4 regions of the Hydrogenophaga pseudoflava genome follow, and region 1 is predicted to be linked to each of the others. Evidence: predicted binding sites of a transcription regulator. Region 1 holds the regulator's gene; each other region holds the start of a gene.
What was found. Region 1 encodes FNR, which switches genes on or off when oxygen is low (the NO sensors DNR and NnrR bind a similar motif). Its sites were predicted from a motif close to TTGATNNNNATCAA; they were not measured.
Positions count from the first base shown of each region.

Region 2: the regulator FNR is predicted to act here: its motif matches at 3,143-3,156, upstream of HPF_RS05905 (fatty acid desaturase).
Region 3: the regulator FNR is predicted to act here: its motif matches at 3,732-3,745, upstream of ubiM (5-demethoxyubiquinol-8 5-hydroxylase UbiM).
Region 4: the regulator FNR is predicted to act here: its motif matches at 3,749-3,762, upstream of HPF_RS00800 (DUF3079 domain-containing protein).

Region 1 covers NZ_CP037867.1:3,127,807-3,135,016, reverse strand. Annotated here, with positions in the region: gene ccoN (cytochrome-c oxidase, cbb3-type subunit I) at 1-491, shown strand, start outside; gene ccoO (cytochrome-c oxidase, cbb3-type subunit II) at 505-1,206, shown strand; gene HPF_RS14995 (cbb3-type cytochrome oxidase subunit 3) at 1,218-1,355, shown strand; gene ccoP (cytochrome-c oxidase, cbb3-type subunit III) at 1,386-2,300, shown strand; gene ccoG (cytochrome c oxidase accessory protein CcoG) at 2,439-3,812, shown strand; gene HPF_RS14980 (FixH family protein) at 3,906-4,142, shown strand; gene HPF_RS14975 (hypothetical protein) at 4,191-4,484, shown strand; gene fnr (fumarate/nitrate reduction transcriptional regulator Fnr) at 4,563-5,282, opposite strand; gene hemN (oxygen-independent coproporphyrinogen III oxidase) at 5,460-6,839, shown strand; gene HPF_RS14960 (sulfite exporter TauE/SafE family protein) at 6,890-7,210, shown strand, end outside.
Region 2 covers NZ_CP037867.1:1,196,965-1,204,174, reverse strand. Annotated here, with positions in the region: gene HPF_RS05915 (DEAD/DEAH box helicase) at 1-840, opposite strand, end outside; gene ypfJ (KPN_02809 family neutral zinc metallopeptidase) at 909-1,808, opposite strand; gene HPF_RS05905 (fatty acid desaturase) at 1,921-3,024, opposite strand; gene dcd (dCTP deaminase) at 3,195-3,764, opposite strand; gene guaD (guanine deaminase) at 3,802-5,076, opposite strand; gene HPF_RS05890 (BMP family ABC transporter substrate-binding protein) at 5,151-6,224, opposite strand; gene HPF_RS05885 (glycosyltransferase family 39 protein) at 6,298-7,210, opposite strand, start outside.
Region 3 covers NZ_CP037867.1:115,665-122,874, reverse strand. Annotated here, with positions in the region: gene HPF_RS00560 (heavy metal translocating P-type ATPase) at 1-2,078, opposite strand, end outside; gene HPF_RS00555 (heavy-metal-associated domain-containing protein) at 2,205-2,405, shown strand; gene HPF_RS00550 (MerR family DNA-binding protein) at 2,402-2,863, shown strand; gene HPF_RS00545 (Spy/CpxP family protein refolding chaperone) at 3,029-3,658, shown strand; gene ubiM (5-demethoxyubiquinol-8 5-hydroxylase UbiM) at 3,782-4,990, shown strand; gene HPF_RS00535 (histone deacetylase family protein) at 5,212-6,138, shown strand; gene HPF_RS00530 (bifunctional acetate--CoA ligase family protein/GNAT family N-acetyltransferase) at 6,146-7,210, shown strand, end outside.
Region 4 covers NZ_CP037867.1:166,122-173,331, reverse strand. Annotated here, with positions in the region: gene HPF_RS00820 (cyclase family protein) at 1-438, shown strand, start outside; gene fahA (fumarylacetoacetase) at 451-1,776, shown strand; gene HPF_RS00810 (solute carrier family 23 protein) at 1,839-3,128, shown strand; gene HPF_RS00805 (hotdog fold thioesterase) at 3,132-3,557, shown strand; gene HPF_RS00800 (DUF3079 domain-containing protein) at 3,529-3,744, opposite strand; gene HPF_RS00795 (PilT/PilU family type 4a pilus ATPase) at 3,863-4,987, shown strand; gene HPF_RS00790 (hypothetical protein) at 5,006-5,338, opposite strand; gene HPF_RS00785 (cob(I)yrinic acid a,c-diamide adenosyltransferase) at 5,335-5,901, opposite strand; gene HPF_RS00780 (EF-hand domain-containing protein) at 6,115-6,417, shown strand; gene HPF_RS00775 (FAD-binding oxidoreductase) at 6,525-7,210, shown strand, end outside.

The sequences.
Region 1 (7,210 bases):
CGTTCTACGGCATGTCCACCTTCGAAGGCCCGATGATGTCCATCAAGACCGTCAACGCCCTGTCGCACTACACCGACTGGACCGTGGGCCACGTGCACTCCGGCGCCCTGGGCTGGGTGGGTCTGGTGTCCATGGGTTCGCTGTACTACCTGATCCCGCGCCTGTTCGGCCAGAAGAAGATGTACTCGGTGCCCGCCATCGAACTGCACTTCTGGATCGCCACCATCGGCATCGTGCTGTACATCGCTGCGATGTGGATTGCCGGTGTGATGCAAGGCCTGATGTGGCGCTCGGTCAACCCCGACGGCAGCCTGACCTACACCTTCGTCGAGTCGGTGAAAGCCACCTTCCCGTTCTATGTGATCCGCCTGGTCGGTGGTGTGCTGTACCTGACCGGCATGATCGTGATGCTCTGGAACGTGATCATGACTGCGCTGCAGGGCAAGGCCCACAACGCCCCGGTCATGGCCGTCAACCCTGCCCACGCCTGAGGAGAAGAACAACATGGCCAGCAATGAACACCTGAGCGGACACGCTCGGATCGAGACCAGCAACTTCCTGATGATCGTCCTGATCACCCTCGTGGTGGCTGTCGGCGGTCTGGTGGAAATCGTGCCGCTGTTCTTCCAGAAGTCCACCACCCAGCCGATCGAAGGTCTCAAGCCTTACACCGCGCTGCAGGTGGCCGGTCGCGATGTCTACGTCAAGGAAGGTTGCTACAACTGCCATTCGCAGATGATCCGTCCCTTCCAAGCCGAGACGCTGCGTTACGGCCCCTACTCGGTGGCCGGCGAATACGTGTACGACCACCCCTTCCAGTGGGGTTCGAAGCGCACCGGTCCGGACCTGCACCGCGTCGGTGGCCGCTACAGCGACGAGTGGCACCGTGCCCACCTGAACAACCCACGCGACGTGGTCCCCGAGTCCAACATGCCTGCATACCCCTGGCTGGCCGAAAAGACGGTCGACGCCGATGGCATTCCTGCCCGCATGAAGGCCCTGCGCACCCTGGGTGCGCCGTACAGCGACGAAGAAATCGCCAAGTCCGTGGAAGAGGTCAAGGGCAAGACCGAGCAGGATGCCGTGATCGCCTACCTGCAGGTGCTGGGTACCGCACGCAGTGCCGCCAAGCTCGCGCCTGCAGCCGCTGCTCCTGCGGCTGAGGCTGAGGCTGCAGCACCGGCGGCCGACGGCAAGACCCAATAAGGGGCGAGACCATGGACATCAACGATCTTCGCAGCATCGTCACGACGATCAGCCTGCTGACCTTTGTCGGCATCCTGGTCTGGGCCTGGTCCAAACGCAATCAGCGCGATTTCGAGGAGGCGGCCCAGCTGCCTTTCCAGGACGACTGAGCGATTGCGGAACGAACACGAGAAAACATCATGAGCGACTTCATCAGCGACTTCTGGCACCTCTACGTGGCCGGTATCACGCTCGTCAGCATCATCGCCTGCGCGGTGCTGCTGTACATCAGCGGCACGACCAAGGCTGCCACCCACGCCGACAACACCACGGGACACGTATGGGACGGTGACCTGCGTGAGATGAACAACCCCCTTCCCAAATGGTGGGTGTACCTGTTCATCATCACCGTGGTCTTTGCCCTCGTGTACGGCGCCCTTTACCCGATGTTTGGCAAGTTCCAGGGTGCCCTGGGCTGGTCGTCCCAGGGGCAGCACGCCGCAGAGGTGAAAAAGGTCGAGGACGCCATTGCCCCGATCTATGCGAAGTACAACGGCATGAAGCCGGAGGAGATCGCGGCCGACGCCCAGGCGATGGCTATTGGCGAGCGCCTGTTCATGAACTACTGCGCCCAGTGCCATGGTTCCGACGCCCGCGGCGCCAAGTCCTTCCCCAACCTTGCCGATGGCGACTGGCTGGGTGGTTCCGATCACGCCTACATCAAGACCACGATTGCACAGGGTCGTACCGGCGTCATGCCCCCGATGGCTGCGGCTGTGGGTGGTCCTGAAGACGTCAAGGACGTGGCCCACTACGTGCTCAGCCTCTCCGGCAGTCCGAGCGATTCGGTTCGTGCTTCGCAGGGCAAGGCCAAGTTCGCAGCTTGCGCGGCGTGCCACGGCCCCGAGGGCAAAGGCATGGCAGCGGTGGGTGCGCCCAACCTGACCGACGGCGTCTGGCTGCATGGCTGGGGCGAAGAGGCGATCATTCGTGCCGTCAACAATGGTTTCAACAACCACATGCCGCCGCAGGCCGCGCTGCTGAACGAAGCTCAGATCAACGTGCTGGCTTCCTATGTCTGGGGTTTGTCCAACAAGCCTGCCTCCAAGCAGTGATGGACTGAAGCCAGTTACTTCTCTCCCGCCGGGTCATCCGTGAGTTCTCCAGCGCCAGACGCCACAAGTACCGTTAAGCCTCCCGTGATTCCCATCGTTCCCGAGACGCCGAAAGGTGTCCCGGAGGACGATGAGGTGATGGTTTCCCTCTACGCCTCGCGAAAGAAGATCCATCCCCGTTCGGTGTCCGGGTTGTTCTCAAAGTGGCGCTGGGCGCTGGTCTGGTTCACCCAGATCATCTTTTACGGATTGCCCTGGCTGGAGTGGAACGCCCGCCAAGCGGTGCTCTTCGATCTCGAAGCGCGCCGCTTCTATATTTTTGGTCTGGTCCTTTACCCGCAGGACTTCATCTACCTGACAGGACTGCTGGTCATCTCCGCGCTGGCGCTGTTCCTGTTCACTGCGGTCGCCGGTCGCCTCTGGTGCGGCTATGCCTGCCCCCAGACCGTCTACACCGAGATCTTTCTGTGGATCGAGAAGAAGGTGGAGGGGGACCGGTCGGCGCGGATCCGGCTGGACGAATCGAGCCTGGACGCCCGCAAGTTCGGCAAGCGTTCGCTCAAACACGCCCTGTGGGTCCTGTTCGCCCTCTGGACCGGCTTCACGTTCGTTGGCTACTTCACACCCATCCGGGAACTGGCGAGTCTGAGCCTGGCCGCTTCACTGGGGCCCTGGCAGACCTTCTGGATCTTCTTCTACGGCTTCGCGACCTACGGCAACGCGGGCTTCATGCGCGAGCAGGTCTGCAAGTACATGTGTCCCTACGCCCGCTTCCAGAGCGCCATGTTCGACAAGGACACGATGATCGTGACCTACGACAAGGCGCGTGGGGAGCCGCGCGGAGCACGTTCGAAGAAAGCCGACCCCAAGGCCCTGGGCCTTGGGGCTTGCGTCGACTGCACGCTTTGCGTGCAGGTCTGTCCAACGGGCATCGATATCCGCAATGGACTGCAGTACGAATGCATTGGCTGTGGTGCCTGCATTGATGTCTGTGATGAGGTGATGGACAAGGTGGGCTATCCGCGGGGACTGGTCAAGTACTCGACGCAGAACGGCATGGCCAAGGGCTGGACCCGTGAGCAGATGGTCCGTCACGCTTTCCGTCCCAGGGTGCTCGTCTACTCCAGCGTTCTGGCGGTCATCACCCTGGCTGTGTTTGTCAGCCTCTTCCTGCGCACGCCGCTGAAAGTTGATGTGATTCGCGACCGTGGCGCGCTGGCGCGCATGGTGGAGCAGGGGCGCATCGAAAACGTGTTCCGCCTGCAGATCATGAATGCGACCGAGTCGCCGCAGCGCTACCAGATCAGCGTCGACGGTCTTGAGGGCGTGATGATCGCGTCGGAAACCGAGGTGGAAGTGCTTTCCACGGAAGTGCGTTCCGCCGCCGTGCGGGTGCAGCTCCCGCCCAACGCCGCGCCCGCCGGGTCGCACCCGATACGGTTCACCGTCCGGTCCACCGCCGCTGATGCGTCCGAGGTGGTGGAGAAGGCGGTCTTCATCGTTCCGCGCTAAACTGAAATTACACGCCTTATGGAACAAGTCATGTCAGCAATACCTCGTCCAGTCGACCGCGCGCCAAGCACGCCCTGGTGGAAAGTCCCGCACATGTGGATGGTGGTGGGAGGTCCTTTGCTGGTGATCGTTGCCGGCTTGGTCACCGTGGTCATCGCGGTGAAGAATCCGGACCCTGTGCTCAACAAGTCCGACTACGAAAGGGATCTTGCGGCGGCTCAGCGGCTGGAAGGGCAGGCCAAGGTCGATGCGATGGCCAAGTTGCAGCCGGCCCATCAGGCCCGCAATCACGCCGCCTCTCCCGTCGTCCCGGCGGCACCCTCCAAGTAGGACGCCACACCGCCGGATGTGACAACACAGGAGTGAAGGAGACGCATCATGAATGCTCAGCGGTGGATGTGGATAGCCTGGCCTGCCTTTCTGGTGGCTGCTGTGCTTGAGATGGTTGTTTTCGCCATGGTCGACCCTGGTGATCTCCATTGGTTCGGCAGCCCCCTGGAGTTGTCTCGCCAAGCCATCTACACCTTGGCGTTCTTTGTGTTCTGGGGCGTCACCATGGCATCGAGCGCGCTGACCACCCTGTTGTCCATGTCTCCGTTCGAAGTCAACCGCTGCCCGGTTCCCGAAGCGGAGCGCCCCCGGGACTGCGCCCGCAACGGCGGGTGCGGCTAACCCTCGGATTGCACACAAAGAGAAACCCCGCTCAGGCCTTGGGCCCAAGCGGGGTTTCTTTCGTTCAAACGCCCAGACTCAACGGCAGCTCTGAGGGTTCACGATCTGCTTGAGTGCATCGGTGTTCTTGATGTGTACGTAGCGTTGTTTGACTTCGATGGTGCCTTCCTCAACGAACTTCGAGAAAGTCCTGCTCACGGTCTCGAGCTTCATGCCCAGGTAACTTCCAATCTCCTCCCGGGTCATCCGAAGGATGAGCTCTGACTGCGAGAAACCTCGTGCATGCAGACGCTGGACGAGATTGAGAAGGAACGCTGCGAGACGTTCCTCGGCACGCATGCTGCCCAGCAGCAGCATGACACTGTGATCGCGGACGATTTCCCGGCTCATGATCTTGTGGACATGGTGTTGCAGTGTGGTGAACTCCCGCGAGAGTTCCTCGACCTGGTCAAACGGCATCACACAGACCTCGGCGTCCTCAAGCGCAATCGCGTCGCAGGAATGGCGGTCGCTGACGATGCCGTCCATGCCGATGATTTCTCCGGTCATCTGGAAGCCGGTGACCTGGTCTCGCCCATCGGCCGTGGTCACGCAGGTTTTGAAGAAGCCCGAGCGCACTGCGTAGAGCGAAGTGAACTTGTCGCCGGTGTTGAACAGCGCGGTTCCCCGCTTGATCCTCCTGCGCGTGGAGATCACGGTGTCCAGCTTGCCCATTTCCTCGGGATTGAGGCCCATTGGCAAACACAACTCCCGAAGGTTGCAGCTGGAACAGGCGACTTTGATGCTGTGAATGTCCATAAATCTTCCAGATTTCTCCCGAAGCTTAACGCATGGCCACAAGTGCCAGCAAGGCGGGCGCGCTCATCCTCGTTGCACGCATGGGGGAAAACCCGGGGCTTGGACGGCCCTTGATCTTGATCAAGGGTGCGATTTCTGCCTTGGTGCACATTCGCGCTGAGAACTGGAGAATTGTTTGTGAGTCACGCCATTTCAGACGAATTGCTCAAGCGATTCGACATCCCGGGGCCCCGCTACACCTCGTACCCCACCGCGGACCGCTTTGTAGAAGCGTTCACGGAGAGCGACTACATCCAGGCGCTGGAACAGCGTCGGGCAGGCTCGCTCGCGCTGCCGTTGTCGCTGTACGTCCATATTCCTTTCTGCGAGTCCGTTTGCTACTACTGTGCCTGCAACAAGGTCATTACCAAGCACCACGAGAGGGCTGCGGAGTACCTGCGGTATCTGTCGCGTGAGGTGGAGTTGCAGGTGCAGCATTTCGGCAAGGGGCATGCCGTGTCCCAGCTGCATCTGGGAGGAGGGACGCCGACCTTCCTGTCCGACGCCGAGCTGGAAGATCTGCTGACGATGATCCGGCGCAACTTCACTCTCGTGCCCGGAGGCGAGTACTCCATTGAGGTCGACCCCCGCACCGTGACGGACCAGCGTTTGCAGACCCTGGCCAGGCTGGGGTTCAACCGCCTGAGTTTCGGTGTCCAGGATTTCGATCCTGCTGTTCAGAAAGCGGTGCACCGGGTGCAGCCGGCCGAACAGGTGTTCGCACTGGTCGAGACAGCCCGCAAGATCGGGTTTGAGTCGGTCAACGTGGACCTCATTTATGGGCTGCCGCTGCAGACCCCTGAGTCGTTTGCCCGTACGCTTGCCCAAGTCAACCAGTTGCGCCCCGACCGCATCGCGCTGTATGCCTACGCGCATCTTCCGGCGCGTTTCAAGCCGCAACGGCGAATCGTCGCTGCCGAACTGCCCAGCGCGGGAGACAAGCTGTCGATGCTGTCGGCTTCGCTGGATGCCATGAGTGATGCGGGGTATGTCTATGTCGGCATGGATCACTTTGCGCTGCCCACGGATGCGCTGGCGGTGGCCAAGCGTCAAGGGCGCCTGCACCGGAATTTCCAGGGCTACAGCACGCAGCCGGATTGCGACCTGATCGCTTTGGGTGTCTCGGCCATCGGCCGCATCGGCGCGACCTACAGCCAGAACGCCAAGACGATCGAGGAGTACTACGATGCGCTGGACCAGGGCCGGCTGCCGATCGTGCGCGGGCTGGCACTGACCAGGGACGACCTGCTGCGCCGCTCCGTGATCATGTCGCTGATGTGTCAGGGTCAGCTTCAGTTCGAATCGATCAACCTGGGGCACTTGATCGACTGCAAGAGCTACTTTGCGCGCGAGTTGGAGGTACTGGCTGGCTATGCCGAACACGGACTGGTTCGCATCGACGACTCAGGTGTGGAGGTGACGCCATCGGGCTGGTATCTGGTTCGCGCCATTGCCATGGTTTTCGACAAAAACCTGCAGGTCGACCAGGACCGGGCGCGTTTCTCCAAGATCATCTGACTCGCGTGGTTTCGAACCGGCGCGAGGGCTGCGACTGCTAGAGTTCTGCCATGCAAACATCCATGGCACTCACCGCACTGTTCATGGGGATCGCTGGTGGTCCCCATTGTGTCGCCATGTGTGGTGCCGCGTGTGCGGGCATCAGTCGTGGCGGGACCGGGCGCCAGAGCACTTCGGCTCTGCTGACCTTCCAGGCCGGACGACTGCTTGGCTACTCCCTCTTCGGGGCGATTGCAGCAGGCTCGGTGCAAGGCCTGGCCTGGCTGGGAACCAACACCTCGGTGATCCGGCCGGTCTGGACCATGTTTCACGTGGCAGCCATGCTGCTTGGTTTGGTGCTGATCTGGCAGGCTCGCCAGCCAGCATGGCTC
Region 2 (7,210 bases), 1.9 Mb from region 1:
GTGCAGGGCCGTGGTCTTGAGACCTTCACGCTCCAGCGAACGGGCCAGGCGGGCGCAGCCGAGCTTGCTGTTGACGAAGACGAAGGCCTGCGTCACACCGCGCTCCTTGACGATCTGCTTGAGCGTCTGGCGCTTGTCGTCGTCGTCCACGCGGTAGAAATGCTGCTCCACCGTGGAGGCCGTGGCGTTGGAGCGGGCCACCTCGATGGTGATCGGGTCCTGCAGGTAGCTGCTGGCCAGGCGCTTGATCTCGGGCGAGAAGGTGGCCGAGAACAGCAGCGTGGTGCGGGTCTTGGGCAGGTAGCTCAGGATGCGCTGCAGGTCGGGCAGGAAGCCGATGTCCAGCATGCGGTCGGCTTCGTCGAGCACCACGTACTCGACTTGGTTGAGCACGCAGTTCTTGGCCTCGATGTGGTCCAGCAGACGGCCCGGCGTGGCCACCAGCACCTCGACACCCTTCTTGAGCTCCAGCGTCTGCGGCTTCATGTCCATGCCGCCGAACACCACCGTGCTGCGCAGCTGGGTGTGCTTGGCGTACTGCTTGATCTGGTCGGCCACCTGGTCGGCCAGTTCGCGCGTCGGCAGCAGCACCAGGGCGCGCACCGGGTGGCGTGCGGGCGAGGTGGAGGCGTTCTCGTGCTTGAGCATGCGCTGCAGCAGGGGCAGCGAGAAGGCCGCCGTCTTGCCGGTGCCGGTCTGCGCGGCACCCATCACGTCGCGCCCTTGCAGCACGACCGGAATGGCCTGCGCCTGGATGGGTGTCATGCTCTCGTAGCCCATTTCCGCGATGGCACGGGCGAGGTTGGGCGAGAGCTGGAGTTCGGAAAAGGATTGGGTCATGGACTTTCAGGTTAGCCGTCTATTGTCTCACTTTGACCCTTGATTGCCCAAATGTTGGGCAGCGGCACTCAGAGGGCCCGCGTGTTGAAGGTGTCGCAGGCCTGCACGCTGCCGGTTTCCAGCCCCTTGTGGAACCAGCGCTGGCGCTGTTCGCTGGTGCCGTGGGTGAAGCTGTCCGGGACCACCTGCCCCTGGCTCTTGCGCTGCAGGGCATCGTCGCCGATGGCGGCCGCCGCATTCAGCGCTTCCTCGACATCGCCGGGTTCCAGGATCGCCTTGCTCTTGTGGTTGTGATGCGCCCATATGCCGGCAAAACAGTCGGCCTGCAGTTCCAGCCGCACCGACAGCGCGTTGTATTCGCGCTCGCTGACACGGCGCCGGGCCTGCTCCATCTTTTCCGTCAGGCCCATCTGGTTCTGCACGTGGTGCCCCACCTCGTGCGCGATCACATAGGCTTGGGCAAAGTCGCCCGGCGCACCGAGCTGGCGTCGCAGAGTGTCGTAGAAGCTCAGGTCGATGTAGACCTTCTGGTCGCCCGGGCAGTAGAACGGGCCCATGGCGGACTGCCCCGTCCCGCAGGCCGTGGGTGTCGCGCCCCGGAACAGCACCAGCCGGGGCTGCTGGTACTGGGCACCACCCTGCTGGAACATGGCGGTCCAGACATCCTCGGTGCCAGCCAGCACGGAGGAGACGAAGCGCCCCATCTCATCGTCCGGCCTGTCGGTGCTCCCCGCCGGTACCGTCTGAGCAGGGCCGGACACCAGCTCACCCCCGTCGCCCAGCGCCCCCAGGATGGTCAGCGGGTTGATACCGAAGATCCAGCCCGCGATCAGCGCGATCACGATGGTGCCGAAGCCGATGCCACGTCCGCCCACACGGCGCGGGGCACCGCCGCCAAACATGCCGCCTCCCGGCTGGTTGCGGCGGTCCTCGATGTTGTCCGACTGGCGGTTGTTTTCCCATTTCATGCACTGCTCCTCGGGCCGCCTGCGGCGGGGCCATCGCCACATTATGCAAACGAAAGCAGCAATAAAAAGCGCTGCCGAGGCAGCGCTTGAGAAAGTACCGGGGCTGAGGATTTCAGGCCACAGCCGGCTTGAAATCGCTGGTCGGGCGGCCCTGGAAATCGGTCCAGCAGCGGCGCGTGAAGTCGTAGAGCTTGCACTTGCGCGCGGTCTCGAAGTACCAGCGCCAGGAGAAGCGCTGGATGATGATGCGGCCGGGCAGCGTGTCCTCCAGCAGCTTCTGGGCGTTCTTGAGCTTGTACAGCGGCACGCTCATGTCCACATGGTGCGCCGTGTGTTCCATGATGTGGTGCATCAGCGCGCCGATCTTCATCGGGAAGGTCAGATGCACGGTGGTGGACACAAAGGGCGCGGCCTTGGCCCAGGCGTGCTTGTCGTCGTGCCACTGCACCGCCGTGTGGGTGTGGTGCACGTAGACCACGAAGCCGATCATCGCGTTCCAGAACAGGAACGGGATGACAAAACCGTAGCCCACCAGGGCCCAGGCGGACTGTTCGGTGGCGTAGGCGGCACCGATCAGTGCGGCGATCCACAGCGCGGCGTAGACGGTCACGAACACGCCGTCGCGCGTGAATTCGGGGCGGCTGGTGCCCATGTAGGTCTTGCGCGGGAAATACATGCGGTTCCACCACATCTCGACCAGGTAGTACAGCGCCGGACCCCAGCCGCTGCGGTAGATGCGCTCCATGAAGCGGCGGCCCGGCGTCAGGCCTTCAAACTCTTCCTTGGTCAGCGGGGCCCAGACAAAGTCGACGCCCTTGAGGTTGGTGTAGCCGTGGTGCACCACGTTGTGGCCGACTTCCCACAGGCTGTAGGGGGTGAGCGAGGGCACCATGGCAATGCGGCCCAGGATGCGGTTCAGGCCCCGGTGCGGCGTGTAGCTCTGGTGGCAGGCGTCGTGGCCGATGATGAACAGGCGCCCGATCACGAAGCCCGCGGCCAGGCCGCACAGCAGCTTGGCCCACCAGGCGTCCAGCAGCACCGTGCCGACGATGAGCGCCAGGAAGACCGCCCAGTCGACGGCCAGCAGAACGATGCCCATGGCCGTGCGCTGCTCGGCGATCGGCGTCAGCCAGCCCCGGATCACCTTGCGGTGAGGCAGGGGCTGCCCGAGGGGAATCGGTTCAGGCGAAGAAGCGGCGGAGGTGGATTCGGACATGCTGGTCGAGAAAAGCGGGCGCCCGGCAGACGGGCATCATTTGGAAGGGCAATTTCGCACCGGATTGGGGTGGAATCGGACAAACCTCTTGATTTTATCGGGCAGCGATGAAACCTGCCTGACAAAAGTCAAGCCGAAAATATGGGTTTTTCCGTCTAGAGAACGCCGTCTCAGGTTTTGGGCAAGGTCACGCCCACTTGCCCCTGGTACTTGCCGCCCCGGTCCTTGTAGCTGGTCTCGCAGACCTCATCGCTCTCGAAGAACAGCACCTGGGCACAGCCCTCACCAGCGTAGATCTTGGCGGGCAGGGGCGTGGTGTTGGAGAACTCCAGCGTCACATAGCCTTCCCACTCGGGCTCGAAGGGCGTGACGTTGACGATGATCCCGCACCGGGCATAGGTGCTCTTGCCCAGACAGATGGTCAGCACGCTGCGCGGAATGCGGAAGTACTCCACGGTACGCGCCAGCGCAAAGCTGTTGGGCGGGATGATGCAGACATCGGAGTTGATGTCGACGAAGCTCTTCTCGTCGAAGTTCTTCGGGTCCACCACCGTGCTGTGGATGTTGGTGAAGACCTTGAATTCGGGTGCGCAGCGGATGTCGTAGCCGTAGCTGCTGGTGCCATAGCTGACGATCTTCTGGCCCGCGGCGTTCTGCCGGATCTGGCCCGGCTCGAAAGGCTCGATCATGCCGTGCTGCTCGGCCATGCGGCGGATCCATTTGTCGCTCTTGATGCTCATGCTGCGTGCTCCGGAGGTAAGCCGCAGATTGTAAGGATCACGCCGTCACGGTCTTTGCGACAAGGCGGTCGTCGCCCAGCACGATCAGCGCAAACAGCAGCTCATCCAGTGAATCGGCCTGTGCCGTCTTGCGCTCCAGCAGCGGCGTGGCCTTCGGATCCAGCACCACGAAATCGGCTTCATGACCCGGGGTGAGGTTGCCCACCACCCCCTCCAGGCCCAGTGCGCGCGCAGCGCCGGCCGTGTGCTGCCACCAGAGCTGGCCGGGCGTCAGGCTCAGGCCCGGCTTGGTATGGCCCTCGCGCCCCACGTAGTAGGCCGCCAGCATGGTGTGGAAGGGCGAGAAGCTGGTGCCACCACCGACATCGCTGGCAAGGCCGTAGCGCATGCCGGCCGCGTCGGCGGCGGCGTAGTCGAAGAAGCCGCTGCCCAGGAACAGGTTGCTGGTGGGGCTGACGGCCGCCGCCGCACCGGTCTCGCGCATGAGGATGCGGTCGTGAGCGTCCAGGTGGATGCAGTGGGCATAGACCGCACGATCGCGCAGCAGGCCGAAGTCGCCGTACACCCCCAGGTAGCTGCGGGCCTGCGGATACAGCTCGGCCACCCATTTCACTTCGTCGCGGTTCTCCGCCACATGCGACTGGATCCACACATCGCTGTATGTCGCCGCCAGCTCGCCGGCACCGCGCAGCTGCGCGTCGCTGCTGGTGGGGGCGAAGCGCGGGGTGATGGCGTAGCCCAGGCGGTCGACACCGTGCCAGCGCCGGATCAGTGCCTCGGTGTCGGCCAGGCTCTGCCCGGTCTGGTCGCGCACACCGTCGGGGCTGTGGCGGTCCTGCAGCACCTTGCCGGTGATGAAGCGCAGACCGCGCGCCTGGGCGGCTTCGAAGGCGGCGTCCACCGAGACCGGGTGCGAAGTGGCAAACGTCAGCGCGGTGGTCACACCATGGCGCGCCAGTTCGTCGAAGAAAAACTCGGCCACGCCACGGGCATAGGCCTTGTCGGCAAAACGGCTCTCGTGCGGGAAGGTGTAGTTCTCGAGCCAGGGCAGCAGGCCGGAGGCCGGTGCACCGATCACGTCGGTCTGCGGGTAGTGCACGTGCAGGTCGATGAAACCGGGCGCGATCAGGTGGCCGCGCAGGTCTTCAACAGCGACACCGGCCAAGCGGTCGATGAGTGCGTCGTGGCTGCCCGCGGCGCGCACCACCTTGCGACCGGAAGCATCGGGGCCGACGACCAGCAGGCCGTCGCTGTCGTAGAGCGGCAGGCCTTGGTCATCGAATCTCAGGAGGGCGGCACGGTAGGCTTTCATCGCCCCCGGAGCTTAGCGGCTCCAGGGACCGGCAGCATAGCGCCTGCCACATAGTCACCATTTGGCGGCGCGGGTCATCGCGGCAGCTTCGTGGCCACACCCTCGACCAGCCAGTTCATGCCCAGGATGGCGCCATCGTCCAGCGACTGGCCGGCGGCGATCATGGTCTTGCCCTCGTTGTCCTTCACACCCGTCTTGCCCCCAGCGAATACCGTCAGCCGGCCGTTGGCCATGTCTTTCTGACGCGCCAGCACCTCGGCCTGCACGGCGGCCGGCACCTTGCTGCCGAAGCTGTCGACGCGGATCATGCCCTCGCGCACACCGCCCCAGACCTGTGCGCTCTTCCAGCTGCCGTCCAGCACGGCCTTGACGCGGCGGGTGTAGTAGTCGCCCCACTGGTGGGTGACGGCAGCGACCTGCGCGTCCGGTGCGACCTTGCGCATGTCGGAGTGGTAGGCCACGGCCAGCTTGCCGCGCTCCTGCGCGGCCACCATCACCGCATTGGAGCCGGTGTGGAAGGCCAGTACCTCGGCGCCCTGGTTCATCAGGCTCATGGCCGCGTCGCGCTCACGCGGCGGGTTGAACCACTCACCGAGGAACACGACACGCACCGTGGCCTGGGGATTCACCGAACGCATGCCCAGGGTGAAGGCGTTGATGCCCTGCAGCACCTCGGGAATCGGGAACCCCGCCACGTAGCCGGCCTGCGTGGCCATCCGGCCGGCGGCGATGCCGGCGAGGTAGCGGCCTTCGTAGTAGCGCGCATTGGACGTCGCCACGTTGGGCGCAGTCTTGTAGCCGGTGACCGATTCGAACTTCACGTTCGGGAACTCCCGCGCGACCTTAAGCGTGGGCTCCATGTAGCCGAAGCTGGGTGTGAAGATGATCTGGTGGCCCTGCATGGCCAGGTCGCGGATCACACGCTCGGCGTCCGGGCCCTCGGCCACGTTCTCGACGTAGCTGGTCTTGACCTGGCCGGGCAGCGCGGCCTCCACGGCCAGGCGGCCCTGATCGTGCTGGCGCACCCAGCCGGCGTCGGACAGCGGCGCGACGTAGACAAACGCGGCCTTGACCGGTGCCGTGGACTGGGAAAAAGCGGGGGAGAAAAAACAGGCGGCCGCGAGCGCGGCAGCGAGGTTTTTGTACATGGTGGTCCTCTACATGGCTTCCGTGAGACAAAAAAAACGAGCCGGGGAAGCACCGGCTCGCTGGAACATGATTTTACCGGTGTGCTGCCAGCCCCGGGTCGGACCGTGGCGGTCCGAGGTCGTACAGGTAGGCCGTGGTGCCGGGTGTGTCCAGTTGTTCGATCAGCGCTCCCCGGCGGTCCGCGTGGTCGAGGATGAAACGCTGCTCGTTGACCCTGACACGCGGCCGGCAGTGGTTGCAGTTGTGGCTGAAGACGAACCAGGTCCGGCCCGCGCCCAGCGCACGATCGACCTCGCTCAGGTAGAGCTCGGGCTGCCAGCGGTGAAAGGTCCCTTCCACAAACTCGCCGGGGCCGAACCCGTACCGCGCTGCGTAGAAGGAGAACGCGGGCACTGCGCCGTAGTACACATAGATCTGGTCACCGGCGCGCCGGTGGGCAGCCACCTCCTTCATCAACGGCTTGATTTCCTCCATCACCGGGTGGTCTCGCAGATGCTGCCGGTCAAGGTCAACGGCATGGAACAGCAGCAGACTGGCCAGTCCGAGGTACACGCTGCCTGCCAGCCCCGGGTGCCAGTCGCGCAGCCATTGACGGCAGCGCTCCACCCCTTCGGCCAGCGCCAGGGCAGCGGCGGGCATCATGAACAGCAGGAACCGCCCGTGGAACGGATAGCGCGACAGCGCCGAGGCGACCAGCGTGGCCACCAGCGTGAGCACCATGGCCAGGGCCAGGGGCCGTCGGCGCACCCAGAGCGACGCGATCCCAAGCAGCAGCAGCACCGACGGAAGCACTCCCGCATGCATGGAGAACAGATGGTTCAGAACGCCCGACAGGCTGGCGCGGTACCAGCCCCAGTGCGACCAGGGCGGCAGCGGCGCGAAGCTGCGGCGCCAGAAGTCGATGAGGGACGGGTTGGCCGCCACATGACGAAGGTGCAGCAGGTACAGCACCACGAAGCTGATCGCCCAGGCGGCGGCCACGCCG
Region 3 (7,210 bases), 1.8 Mb from region 1:
ACCATCGCCGGGTCGCCGCGCATCAGGGTGATGCCGGCCGCGTGCATGGCCACGTCGGACCCGCCTTCGCGGCTGCCCATGGCGATGCCCACGTCGGCGGCGGCCAGGGCCGGGGCGTCGTTGACGCCATCGCCCACCATGGCCACGGTGTGTGTGTGACCGGCCCCCGCTTCTTCGCGCAGGCGTTTGACGATATCCGCCTTGTCGCCCGGCAGCACCTCGGCGATCACCGCACCGCCGTCCACGTCCATGCCCAGCCGCCGCGCCATGGCCTCGGCCGCGCCGCGGTTGTCGCCCGAGACCATGTAGGTCTTCAACCCCTGGGCCTTGAGCGCCGCCAGCGCCCCGGCCGCACCGGGCTTGGGCTCGTCGCCGAAGGCCAGCAGGGCCAGGGCCGACCAGGGCTGGTCCTCGCCCGCACGGCTGGCCAGCAGCGACACCGTGGCGCCATCGGCCTGGTGCCGGTGCACCGACAGCGCCAGCGGCCCCAGCGGCACGCCCAGTTCGTCCATCCAGCGCAGGCTGCCCAGCGCCAGCGTCACGCCCTTGATCTGCCCCAGCGTGCCGCGGCCGGTCACCGCCTGCACCTCGCGGGCCCCGTCGGCCGCCACCACCAGGCCGCGCGCCGTGGCCGCCTCCAGCACCGCATGCGCCAGCGGGTGGGCACTCTGCGCCTGCAGCGCCGCCGCCGCGCCCAGCACCGCCTCCTCGTCGGCCCCGGACACCGCCTCGATCAGCAGCAGGCGCGGTTTTCCCACCGTCAGCGTGCCGGTCTTGTCGAAGGCCACGGTGTCCACCTTGTGCGCGATCTCCAGCGCCTGTGCGTCCTTGATCAGGATGCCGTGGCGCGCCGCCACGCCGGTGCCCGCCATGATGGCCGCGGGCGTCGCCAGGCCCAGCGCACAGGGGCAGGCGATCACCAGCACCGCCACCGCGTGCAGCAGGGCGTCCTCCATCGGCGCGCCGGTCCAGAGCCAGGCCGCCAGCGTGACCAGCGCGATCACCAGCACCACCGGCACGAACACCGCCGCCACCTGGTCCACCATGCGCTGCACCGGCGCCTTGCCGGCCTGCGCGTCCTGCACCAGGGCGATGATGTGGGCCAGCACGCTCTGCGCGCCCACCGCTTTCACCCGGATCTCGACCGACCCCTCGCCGTTGAGCGAGCCGCCGGTGATGCGGTCGCCTGGGCGCTTGGCCACCGGCATTGCCTCGCCGGTCAGCATGGATTCGTCGGCCTGGGTCTCGCCCAGCAGCAACTCGCCGTCGGCCGGAAAACGTTCGCCGGGCAGCACGCGCACGATGTCGCCCGCCAGCAGTTCGTCCACCGGCACATCGCTCATCTCGGTGCGCCTGACGCCATCGGGCACCAGGTGGGCCCTTTCCGGCCGCAGCGCGTGCAGCGCGCGAATCGCGTCGGTGGTCTGGCGCTTGGCGCGCGCCTCCAGCCACTTGCCCAGCAGCACCAGGGTGATCACCACCGCGCCGCCCTCGTAGTAGAGGTGCACCATCTCGCCAGGTTCGGCCTTGAACCACAGCCAGGTGGACAGCGCCCAGGCCGCCGTGGTGCCGATGGCCACCAGCAGCTCCATGTTGCCGGTCAGGGCCTTGAGCGCGTGCCAGCCGGCCTTGTAGAAGCGCGCGCCCAGCCAGAACTGCACCGGCGTCGCCAGCAGGAACTGGATCCAGGCCGGCAGCATCCAGTGTTTTCCGAACAGGTCGCCCACCATGGGCAGGGCCAGCGGCGCCGACAGCAATGCACCGATCACCACCGGCCAGAGGTCCAGCGGCAGGCCCCACAGACGCTCCTGTTCCACCTCGGGCGCGTCCATCGCGCGCGGCTCGTAGCCCGCGTCGCGCACCGCGCGCCGCATCAGTGCCGCGGCGTGGGTGGCGTCGCTGCCGCGGTAGACGATGCGCGCCGACTCGGTCGCCAGGTTCACCGTCGCCGCCTCCACGCCCGGGTGTTTGCGCAGGGCCTTCTCCACGCGCGAGACGCAGGAGGCGCAGGTCATGCCACCGATGCCCAGGTCGATCTGGCAGGTGTCGTCGTTCAATTCCATCGTGACTGAGTTCATGGGGTGAGCATAAGGTTTACCCCCATGGGAAGGTCAAGCCACAAGGTGTATCCACCGAGGCCACTTGACCTTGACACCATGTCAAGGTGCATCATTGCGCTGTTTTCAATCCACTGGAGCCACTCCATGAGCCAACAGACCTTCACCGTGCAGGGCATGACCTGCGGCCACTGCGAACGCGCCGTGCAGACGGCCATCAAGACCCTCGACCCGCAGGCCGAGGTCAGGATCGACCGCGCGCAGAACCTCGTCGAGGTGAACACCGCCCAGCCGCGCGAAGCGGTGGCGGCCGCCATCCGGGAAGAGGGATACCAGGTCGCCGCATGAAATCCGATCCGGCCGGCACTCCGGTCTCGGACAGCGACGCCGTTCAGGACGCGGCCATCCGCTGGCCGGTCAGCATCGGCACCGCCGCGCAGCTCTCGGGCATCTCGCCCAAGATGCTGCGCCACTACGAGTCGCTGGGCCTGCTGGGCGCGGTGGCGCGCACCGGCAGTAACTACCGCCAGTACAGCCTGGCCGACGTGCACACGCTGCGCTTCATCCGCCGCGCGCGCGACATGGGCTTCGGGCTGGATGCCATCACCGAGCTGGTCGGCCTGTGGCAAAACCGGCGGCGCAGCAGCGCCAGCGTCAAGCGCATTGCCCAGAAGCACCACGACGACCTGGCCCAGCGCATCGAGGCGCTGCAGGCCATGCAGCGCAGCCTGCACACCCTGCTGTGCCACTGCCCCGGCGACGAGCGGCCCGACTGCCCGATCCTGGACGACCTGGCCCATCCTTGACGAGGATCAAACCCCCTGCTCCCCAGCGCGCCGGTACTGGAACAAATCTTTACCGGACAGCATCACAAGGGCAGACAACGGTACACACGGGGGTATGACACTGAACCCATGGCACCCCGGCATCCCGCCCCGGTGTCCGCCCCCTCAACCTCAAGGAGCCTACGCATGAAACCCTTCGCCAAACGCAGCCTCGTCGTCGCCGCCATCCTCGCCGGCATCGCAGGCGTCTCGGCCACCGCCATCGCCCAGGGCATGGGCCAGCACCACGGCATGGACCCGCAGATGCACGCCCAGCACATGGGCCAGCGCGGCCAGGGGACCCAGGCCGGAGCCGACAGCAAGCAGTGGGAAGAGCGCCGCGCCCAGCGCCTGGAGCAGATGACCAAGCGCCACGCCGAGCACCAGGCGCAGCTCAAGTCGGCCCTGAAGATCACCGCCTCGCAGGAAGCCGCCTGGAACGCTTACGTCGCCGGCACCGTGCCGAACCCGCCGGCCGGCGCGCCCGGTATGGCCCGGGAAGACTGGAGCCAGCTGACCACGCCGCAGCGCCTGGACAAGATGCAGGCGCTGCGCGCCGAGCGCGATGCCGCGATGGCCAAGCGCATCGAGGCGGTCAAGACTTTCTACGCCGCGCTCACGCCCGAGCAGCAGAAGGTGTTCGACACCCAGGCCCACGGCGGTTTCCACCGCGCCGGCATGAAGGGTGAACACCGCATGGGCGGCAAAGGCGGCCACGGTGGCCACCGCGGCATGGGCGGCATGGGCTGCGACGGCCCCGGTGCCAAGGCCAGTTGATGCGTCACAGCCTTCATTGAACGGTTCTCCTCAGCCCTCACAGCCCCGGTTCGCCGGGGCTTTTTTGTGCCCGTTGACCTGAGTCAATCCCGTGGCCGTGGCACACACGTAAGCTGCCGCGCCATGGAACACGACCTCCTCATCGTGGGCGCCGGGCCGGCCGGCCTGAGCTTGGCCCGGGCGCTGCGCGGCAGCGGCCTGCGCACCACCCTGATCGAACAGAGCCCCCTCGAATCGCTGCAGAAACCCGCTTTTGACGGCCGCGAGATCGCGCTGACCCAGCACAGCGCCGAACAGCTGCGCCAGCTGGGCCTGTGGCCGCGGCTCGGCGACGAGAACATCGCGCCGCTGAAGGACGCGCTGGTGCTCGACGGCGGCTTTGGCAGGGCGCAGTCGCGCATGCGCATCGGCCACGACCTCAGCCCGAAGTCCGAGCTGGGCTTCCTGGTTGCCAACCACCACATCCGCCGCGCCGCCTTCGAGGCCGCGATGGGCGACGGCGAGGGGCCGGCGCCCCAGCTGCGCTGCGGCCAGCAGGTCACTGGCATCCAGACCGACGCCCAGTCGGCCCGCCTGACCCTGGCCAGCGGCGAGACCCTGTCGGCCCGTCTCATCGTGGCCGCCGACAGCCGCCACTCCAGCACCCGCCGTGCCATGGGCATCGCCGCCGACATGCACGACTACGGCCGCACCATGCTGGTCTGCAACATGACCCACGAGCGGCCGCACGAAGAGACCGCCTGGGAGTGGTTCGACCACGGCCAGACCCTGGCCCTGCTGCCGATGAACCCCGACCCGGTCAGCGGCCGTCCGCGTTCCTCGGTGGTGCTGACCCTGCCGCACCAGGCCATCCAGCCGCTGCTGGGCCTGGACGAGGCTGCCTTCGGTCTCGAAATGACGCGCCGTTTCGGCGGCCAGCTGGGCGACATGCGTCTGGTCAGCACGCGCCACGCCTACCCGCTGGTGGGGGTGTGGGCGCGGCGCTTCGTGGCTCAGCGCTTCGCCGTCGTGGGCGACGCCGCGGTCGGCATGCACCCGGTGACGGCGCACGGCTTCAATCTCGGCCTGCGCAGCATCGACACCCTGTCGAAGGCGCTGATCCAGGCCCACCAGAGCGGTCAGGACATCGCCTCACCGCAGCTGCTGGAGCGCTACCAGCTGGTCCACCAGCGCGCGGCGCGCGGCCTCTACATGGCCACCCACGCCGTGGCGACCCTCTACACGCGCGAACACGTGCCCGCACGCTGGCTGCGCCGCGGCATGGTGGAACTCGGGGAGCGTTTCACGCCGTTCAAACGGGCGGTCGCAGCCTCTCTCACCGGGCTCCGTTAACCCCCCCCGCGCCGCCTTCGGCGTCACCCCCCAGGGGGCAATGCGAGCGGCCTGGCGAAGCCAGTTCCGCCGCATTCTGGAAAGGGGCCAAGGGGTTCCTGCTTGTTCTGGTTGCGTTGCGTCAAGGCAGCCGTCAGGCTTCGGGTCTAGATTGACACAAGTCAATCTGCACGGGCGCGCAGTCGCCCGGCAGGCATCCGCCGCCCGAGGAGACCCGAACCATGCTGTCCGCCTTCATCAGCCACGCCGACTGCGCCCGCCACGACATGGGCGCGCACCACCCCGAGTGCCCGGAGCGCCTGGGTGCCATCAACGACCACCTGCTGGTCAAGGGGCTGCTGGACTACATGGTCCCCTACGACGCGCCGCTGGCCACCGAGGAACAGCTCGGCCGCGCCCACGCCTCGCTCTACGTCAAGGAAATCTTCGATGCCGCACCCACCGAAGGCCTGCGCGCGGTCGACCCCGACACCAACATGTGCCCCCACACCCTGCAGGCCGCGCTGCGCGCCGCCGGTGCGGCCGTGCAGGCCACCGACCTGGTGCTGGCCGGCGAAGCACCCACCGCCTTCTGCAACATCCGCCCGCCCGGCCACCACGCCGAACGCTCGGCCGCCATGGGCTTCTGCTTCTTCAACAACGTGGCCGTCGGCATCCGGCACGCGCTGGACGTGCACCACCTGGAGCGCGTGGCGCTGATCGACTTCGACGTGCACCACGGCAATGGCAGCGAAGACATCTTCCGCGGCGACGAGCGTGTGCTGATGTGCTCGATCTTCGAGAAGGGGCTCTACCCCTTCAACGGCGAGAACGCGACCGGCCCCAACATGGTCAACGTCGGCCTGCCCAGCCGCTCCGGCAGCGACGCCTTCCGCGCCGCGGTCACGGAGCACTGGCTTCCCGCGCTCGAGGCCTTCCGGCCCCAGCTGATCTACATCTCCGCCGGCTTCGACGCCCACCGCGAGGACGACATGGGCAACCTCGGCCTGGTCGAGGCCGACTACGCCTGGGTGACACAACAACTGATGAAAGTCGCCGAAAAACACTGCCACGGCCGTGTCATCTCCTGCCTCGAAGGTGGCTACGTGCTCAGCCCCCTGGCCCGCAGCGTGGCCGCACATGTCAGGGTCCTCATCGGGGCCGACTGAAAGAAATATGGACAAACACTACCTCACCCCCCTCTTCCAGCCCGAGTCCATCGCCGTCTTCGCCGGCAACCACGAAGACCCGGACAGCCAGATCGCCCACGCGCGCACCCTCTGCGCCGCGCTGACCGGCCAGCGCTTCTCGGGCACGCTGGTCTTCCTGGACATCCACACCAGCGGCACCCTGGCCGACCTGGCCCAGACCCGGGCCGACCTGGCCATCATCGCGCTGCCGCCGGCCGAGGCCCTGTCGGCGCTGGAAGTGGCCGGCCGCATCAAGTGCAAGGCCGCCCTGGTGGTGGGCAGCGGTGCCAACGCCGAGATCGCGGGCGAGATGCACCAGGTGGCGCGGCGCCACGGCATGCACCTGCTCGGCCCCAACAGCCTGGGCTTCCAGCGCCCGCGCAGCGGCCTGAACGCCAGCGTCGCCGGCCCGCTGGCGGCGGTCGGTCCGCTGGCCCTGGTGTCGCAGTCGGGCGCCCTGACCTCGTCCATCCTGGACTGGGCCACCCAGAACGGCGTCGGCTTCTCCACCGTGGTCTCATTGGGCCCCAAGACCTCGGTCGACATCGCCCAGGTGCTCGATTTCCTGGCGTCCGACGCACAAACGCACAGCATCGTCGTCTATCTTGAAGGCATCTCCAACGCGCGCCGCTTCATGAGCGCGCTGCGCGCCGCCGCCAACGCCAAGCCGGTGGTGGTGCTCAAGGCCGGCCGCAAGACCGCCGGCAACGAAGCCGCCCAGACTCACAGCGGTGCCATCGTCGGCAGCGACGACGTGTTCGACGCCGCCCTGCGCCGTGCGGGTGCGGTGCGGGTGCGCTCCTTCGTCGAACTGTTTTCGGCCGCCAAGTGCCTGGCCTCGCGCTACCGCCCGGTGGGCAAGCGGCTGGCCATCATCACCAACGGCGGCGGCCCCGGCGTGCTGGCGGCCGACTGGGTCAGCGAGATCGCGCTGCAGCTGGGCAAGCTCTCGCCCGAGACCATGGCCGAACTGAAGCCCAAGCTGCCCCCGCTGGCATCGCTGAGCGACCTGGTCGACCTGTCCGAAGAAGCCGTCGCCGAACACTACCTG
Region 4 (7,210 bases), 1.9 Mb from region 1:
GCCGACGTCGAGGCCGAGCTGGCGCGCATCGGCCACACGCTGAGCCCGCTGGAGATCGTGGTGGTCAACACCCGCGCCGGCAGCCGCTACGGCCACAACGACTTTGTCAGCGCCGGCTGCGGCATGGGCTACGACGCCACCATGTACCTGCTCGAACGCGGCGTGCGCCTGACCGGCACCGACGCCTGGAGCTGGGACGCGCCCTTCGTCTACACCGCGCAGAAGTACGCCGAATCGAAGGACGCCAGCCTGATCTGGGAAGGCCACAAGGCCGGCCGCGACATCGGCTACTGCCACCTGGAGAAGCTGCACAACCTCGAAGCCCTGCCGCCGACCGGCTTCTACATCTCCTGCTTCCCGCACAAGATCCGCGGCGCCTCGGCCGGCTGGACGCGCGCGGTCGCGATCTTCGACGACGCCCTGATGCCCTCGGCCTGAACGGAGTCCGCCATGACGCTCAACCACACCCACGACCCCGCCGCCCGCAGCTGGCTGACCTCGGCCAACGAGCCGGGCACCGACTTCCCGATCCAGAACCTTCCCTTCGGCGTGTTCCGCCGCCGAGGCACGGGCGAGCCCTTCCGCGGTGGCGTGGCCATCGGCGACCAGGTGATCGACCTGGCGGCGGTGTCGGCGTCTGGCGTGCTGGACGGCCTGGCCGCCGACGCGGCCCGGGCCGCGGCACAGCCCGCGCTCAACGACCTGCTGGCCATGGGCCCAGCCGCCTGGCGCGCGCTGCGCCACGCGCTGTTTGCGGCGCTGCGCCACGACGCCGACGCCACCGTGGTGAGCGCCCTGCACGCCTGCCTGGTGCCGCAAAGCGCCGTGGAGCACAGCGTGCCCACGCGCATCGGCGACTACACCGACTTCTACACCTCGATCCACCACGCGCGCAACGTGGGCCGCGTGATCCGGCCCGACGACCCGCTCACGCCCAACTTCCAGTGGATTCCCATCGCCTACCACGGCCGGGCGTCCAGCGTGGTGATCAGCGGCACGCCCTTCCACCGCCCGCACGGCCAGGCCATGGCCCCGGGCGCGTCGGCGCCGGTGTACGGCCCCTGCCGCCGGCTCGACTACGAGCTGGAAATGGGCTTCTACGTCGGCCCCGGCAACGCCCTGGGCCAGCCCATCCCCATCGGCGAGGCCGAGCAGCACATCTTCGGCATGTGCCTGCTCAACGACTGGTCGGCGCGCGACCACCAGTTCTGGGAAATGGCGCCGCTCGGCCCCTTCCTGGGCAAGAACTTCTGCACCAGCGTCTCGCCCTGGATCGTGACCATGGAGGCGCTGGCGCCCTACCGCGTGCCCTTCGCCCACCCGGCCGACGAGCCCCAGCCCCTGCCCTACCTGGACAGCGCCGCCAACAGCGCGCAGGGCGGTGTGGACGTGCAGCTGGAGGTGCTGCTGGAATCGGCGCAGCACCGCGCCAAGGGCGTGGCGCCCGACCGGCTGTCGGCCACGAGCTTCCGCCACCAGTACTGGACCATCGCACAGATGCTGACGCAGCACGCCAACAACGGCTGCAACCTGCAGCCCGGCGACCTGCTGGGCACCGGCACCATCTCCGGCCCGACCTACGAAGAGGCGGGCGCCATCGTGGAACTCTCGCTGGGCGGCACCCGGCAGATTCCCCTGGCCGCCACGGGCGAGACGCGCACCTTCCTCGAGGATGGCGACACCGTGGTGCTGCGCGGCTGGTGCGAGAAGCCCGGCGCGGCGCGCATCGGCTTCGGCGAATGCCGGGGCGAGGTGCTGCCGGCCATCGCCGGCTGAGCGGCGCGCCGGCCAATTTGCGCGCAGAATCCCGGCCCATCACAACACGAGAAGGAGAAACCATGGGCCTGCTCAGCTGGACCGAAAAATCCCCCACCACCCTCGCCAACGGCGGCGTCATCGGCCCCGATGAACGCCTGCCCTGGCCGCAGACGGGCGTGATGGGCGTGCAGCACCTGATCGCCATGTTCGGCGCCACGGTGCTCGCCCCCATCCTCATGGGTTTCGACCCGAACGTCGCCATCCTGATGAGCGGCATCGGCACCCTGATCTTCTTCCTCATCACCGGCGGCAAGGTGCCCAGCTACCTTGGGTCGAGCTTCGCCTTCATCGGCGTTGTCATCGCCGCCACCGGCTACGCCGGCTCCGGCCCCAACGCCAACATCGGTGTGGCGCTGGGGGGCATCATTGCCTGCGGTCTGCTCTACACCCTGATCGGCGTGGTGGTGCAGGCCATCGGCACCGGCTGGATCGAGCGCTTCATGCCCCCGGTGGTCACCGGCGCGGTGGTGGCGGTGATCGGCCTGAACCTGGCCGGCATCCCGATCAAGAACATGGCGCCGACCGACTTCGACAAGTGGATGCAGGGCATCACCTTCGTCTGCGTCGCCCTGGTGGCCGTGTTCAGCAGCGGCATGGTGCAGCGCCTGCTGATCCTGGTGGGCCTGATCGTCGCCAGCGTCGTCTACGCGGTGCTCACCAACGGCATGGGCCTGGGCAAGCCGCTGGACCTGTCGGGCATCGCCAGCGCCGCCTGGTTCGGCATGCCCAACTTCAGCGCCCCGGTGTTCAGCGCCAACGCCATGCTGCTGATCGCGCCCGTCGCCATCATCCTGGTGGCCGAGAACCTGGGCCACATCAAGGCCGTGACCGCGATGACCGGCAAGAACCTGGACCAGTACATGGGCCGCGCCTTCATCGGCGACGGCGTCGCCACCATGGTGGCCGGCAGCGCCGGCGGCACCGGCGTGACGACGTATGCCGAGAACATCGGCGTCATGGCCGCGACCAAGATCTACTCGACCGCCGTGTTCCTGGTGGCCGGCCTGATGGCCATCCTGCTCGGTTTCAGTCCCAAGTTCGGCGCCCTGATCCAGGCGATTCCGCTGGCCGTGATGGGCGGCGTGTCCATCGTGGTGTTCGGTCTGATCGCGATCGCCGGCGCCAAGATCTGGGTCGACAACAAGGTCGACTTCTCGGACAACCGCAACCTGCTGGTCGCGGCCATCACCCTGGTGCTGGGCACCGGCGACTACACGCTCAAGTTCGGCGGCTTCGCGCTGGGCGGCATCGGCACCGCCACCTTCGGCGCCATTCTGCTGTGGGCGCTGATCGGACGAAAGAAGGCCTGAACCATGGCACGTGTGTGGAAGCAACCCATCTCCTGCGAGATCCTCACCGCCGTCAGCCGCGGCACGGCCAACGAGCATCTGGGCATGGAATTCCTGGAGGTGGGCGACGATTTCATCACCGCCCGCCTGCCGGTCGACCGACGGACCATCCAGCCCTACGGCCTGTTCCACGGCGGCGTCAGCGTGGTGCTGGCGGAAACGCTGGGTTCCTGCGGCGCCGCGTTCAGCGTGCCGGAAGGCTACCGCGCGGTGGGCCTGGACATCAACGCCAACCACCTCAAGGGCGCCACCAGCGGCTGGGTGACGGGCACCGCGCGGCCGGTGCACATCGGCCGCACGACCCAGGTCTGGCAGATCGAGCTGAAGAACGACGCCGGCGAACTGACCTGCGTCTCGCGCATCACGATGGCGATTCTTCAACCCCGCTGAGCGGGGCTCCGGCCTCCGCTTCGGTGGGCGCCTCCCACGCCGCCCAGTCCGGCCCGAACAGCTCGGCCGGGTGCTGGGTGCGCTCCGAGCCGTTGCCACACAGCATGCTGTTCGCCGCGCAATAGCGGTCGCAGCCCCAGCAGTTGCGCTCGGGGTGGGGCGGGTTGGCGGGAAAACGCTTGCTCATGGTGTTGATGCACATCAGTGTGCCCCGGTCCGGCCGGAAGGGAACTGACACAGATCAGAAGTGGTCAAGACAGGGCACCGGCGGCCGATAAGGAAATAAAGCCGTCCTTTTCCTGACCATGGACCCCATCTTTCCCTCGCCCGAAGACGACCTCAGCCACTACCTGTCGGCCATGGTCACGCACGGGGCGTCCGACCTGTTTCTCTCGGCCGGCACCCCGCCCGCCCTCAAGGTGCATGGCGTCATGCGGCGCCTGCAGGAAGACCCCCTGAACCCGGAGCGCATCAAGCGGCTGGCGTACTCCGCGATGCGCGAGTCGCAGATCCGCGAGTTCGAGGCCACACTGGAGTGCGATCTGGCCGTCGCCATCAACGGCCTGGGCCGCTTCCGGATCAATGTGTTCCGCCAGCGCGGCGAGGTGGCCGTGGTGGTGCGGCACGTCAACGCCCGCATTCCCTCGCTGGAGACACTCAAACTGCCGGCGTCGATCAGCCGCCTGTCCATGCTCAAGCGCGGGCTGGTGCTGATCGTGGGTGCCGCAGGATCGGGCAAGTCGACCACGCTGGCGTCGCTGATCGACCACCGCAACCAGAATGCGGCCGGCCACATCCTGACCGTCGAAGACCCGATGGAGTTCGAGCACAGCCATGGCAAGTCCATCGTCGACCAGCGCGAAGTCGGTCTGGACACCAAGTCCTTCGACGAGGCCCTGCGGCACGCCATGCGCGAGGCGCCGGACGTGATCATGATCGGCGAGATCCGCGACCTCAACACCATGCAGCACGCGCTGGCCTACGCCGAGACCGGTCACCTGTGCCTGTCCACGCTGCACGCCAACAACGCCAACCAGGCGATCCAGCGCATCCTCAACTTCTTCCCCGAGGCGGCCCACAGGCAGGTGCTGATGGACCTGTCGCTCAACCTCAAGGGCGTGGTGGGCCAGCGCCTGATCCGCGGCGTGCAGGGCAAGCTGGTGCCTGCGGTGGAAGTGATGCTGCTGTCGCCCTATATCTCTGACCTGATCCAGAAGGGGCAGGTGGACGACATCAAGGATGTGATGGCCAAGAGCAACGAGCAGGGCATGCGCACCTTCGACCAGTCGCTCTACGACCTGTACACCCAGGGCGAACTCACGGCCGAGCAGGCGGTGGAGCACGCCGACTCGCGCACCGACCTCTCGCTGCGCATCCGGCTGAACAGCGGCCAGCGGCCCGACACGGCCGGGCTGCACATCGATACCTGACCGCCGGCCGGCGGCGGTTCACACCGCCCGTTCGCAGCGGCCTTGCGACTGGGCCAGGCCGCGGAAGTCGCTCTGCCAGGACAGCCGCGCCACGTCGATCTGGATGCGCTCGTTGTCCAGCGCGGTGAGGATGACCGTGCCATTGACCGCAAAGCTGTGCACCGGCACGCCGTCGATGCCGACCGCACTCACACGCTGGTCGTCGTAGCTGATCTCGACCCGGCGCACCCAGATCTCCCGCGCCGGCGCGTAGACCGCCTCGCAGACCAGGCCGACGCGGCTGGCGGCGGCCGCGACCACCCCGGGCGCCGCGAGCACCAGCGCCAGTGCCATGAGCAGCAGCGGTTTCACTCCTGGCCGCCCTGCTGCAGCCGCTCGCTTTTCCAGTACACGTCGTCGCCGCCGTTCATGCGGTTGAGCACACGCGCGAGCACGAACATCAGGTCGGACAGGCGGTTGAGGTACTGGCGCGGCGCCTCCTTGATGGCCTCTTCGTTGCCCAGGGCCACCAAGTGACGCTCGGCGCGGCGCGCCACGGTGCGGCACACATGGGCCTGGCTGGCGGCGCGGTTGCCGGCGGGCAGGATGAACTCCTGCAGGCGCGGCAGCTGTTCGTTATAAGTGGCCAGGGCCTCGTCCAGCGCCAGCACGGCCTCGGGCTTGAGCAGCTCGTAGCCGGGGATGGACAGCTCACCACCAAGGTTGAACAGCTGGTGCTGGATCTCGACCAGCAGCGTGCGCACATCGGCCGGCATGTCTTCGCACAGCAGCAGGCCGATGTGGGAGTTGAGTTCGTCCACCTCGCCCATCGCGTGCACGCGCAGGCTGTTCTTGGACACGCGGGCGTTGTCGCCCAGACCGGTGGTGCCGGCGTCGCCGGTGCGGGTTGCAATTTGGGATAGGCGGTTGCCCATGGAGGTCTCCTGCTGCCGCGGCGCACCTGTTGCGCGCCGCACCGGACCATTGTCCGTGAAAGCCGGCGACGGGGGCATGGTGCTGTAAGCGAAGGCTCACAAATGTGTCTGAGGCAAGCAGAGCATGCGTGCGGAAACAGGCGGCAAAAACACTGGCCCCGTGGGGTCATCGACGGTGCAATGGGCGTCCCTTCAACATTCAAGGAGCGACCCATGTCCCGACGATTTGTCCGTCTCACCTCGTTCGAAGCCCGCAGCCTGCTGCTGATCGCCGGCGTCACCCTGGGGGTGGCCGGCAGCGCCTACGCGCAGAGCACCGCCGCCCCGGCCAAGCCCGCGGCCACCGACACCGAGATCACGGCCGCCTTCACCAAGGCCGACAAGAACGCCGACGGCAAGCTCAGCAAAGACGAAGCCACCACCCTGCCGGCCCTGGCCGCCAAGTTCGACAGCGCCGACGCCGACAAGGACGGCACGATCAGCGCGGCCGAATTCGGCAAGGCCATGAAGATGTGATGTACCGGGTGGGGGCAGTCCCGTGCGCGCTGTTCGCGGCGGGACGCCCGGTCTACACTGCCGGCTGATCACGGGCGCGACAGGCCCGCACCGACCAGGAGACCGCCATGAACGCCCCCACCACCGCCTCCCACCTCGCGCCCGAGCTTTCGCTGCGCGAGGTGCCCCCCGCACTCATCCAGGCCCTGCAGTCGCGCTTTGGCGCCCGCTGCTCCACCGCCCAGGCGGTGCGCGAGCAGCACGGCCGCGACGAGTCGATCTTCGAAGTGCCGCCGCCCTCGGCCGTGGTTTTCGCCGAGTCCACGCAGGACGTGGCCGACGCGGTGAAACTGGCCGCGCAATACAAGGTGCCGGTCATTCCCTTTGGCGTCGGTTCCTCGCTCGAAGGCCACCTGCTGGCCGTGCAGGGCGGCATCAGCATCGACGTCAGCCGCATGGACCAGGTGCTGTCCATCAACGCCGAAGACCTCACCGTCACCGTGCAACCCGGCATCACCCGCATGGGCGTGAACAACGCGGTAAAAAGCGAAGGCCTGTTCTTCCCCATCGACCCGGGCGCGGACGCCTCGATCGGCGGCATGACCGCCACCCGCGCCAGCGGGACGAACGCCGTGCGCTACGGCACCATGCGCGAGAACGTGCTGGCGCTGGAAGTGGTGACCGCGCAGGGCGAGATCATCCGCACCGGCACGCGCGCCAAGAAATCCTCTGCCGGCTACGACCTCACGCGCCTGATGGTGGGCAGCGAAGGCACGCTGGGCGTCATCACCGAAATCACGCTCAAGCTCTACCC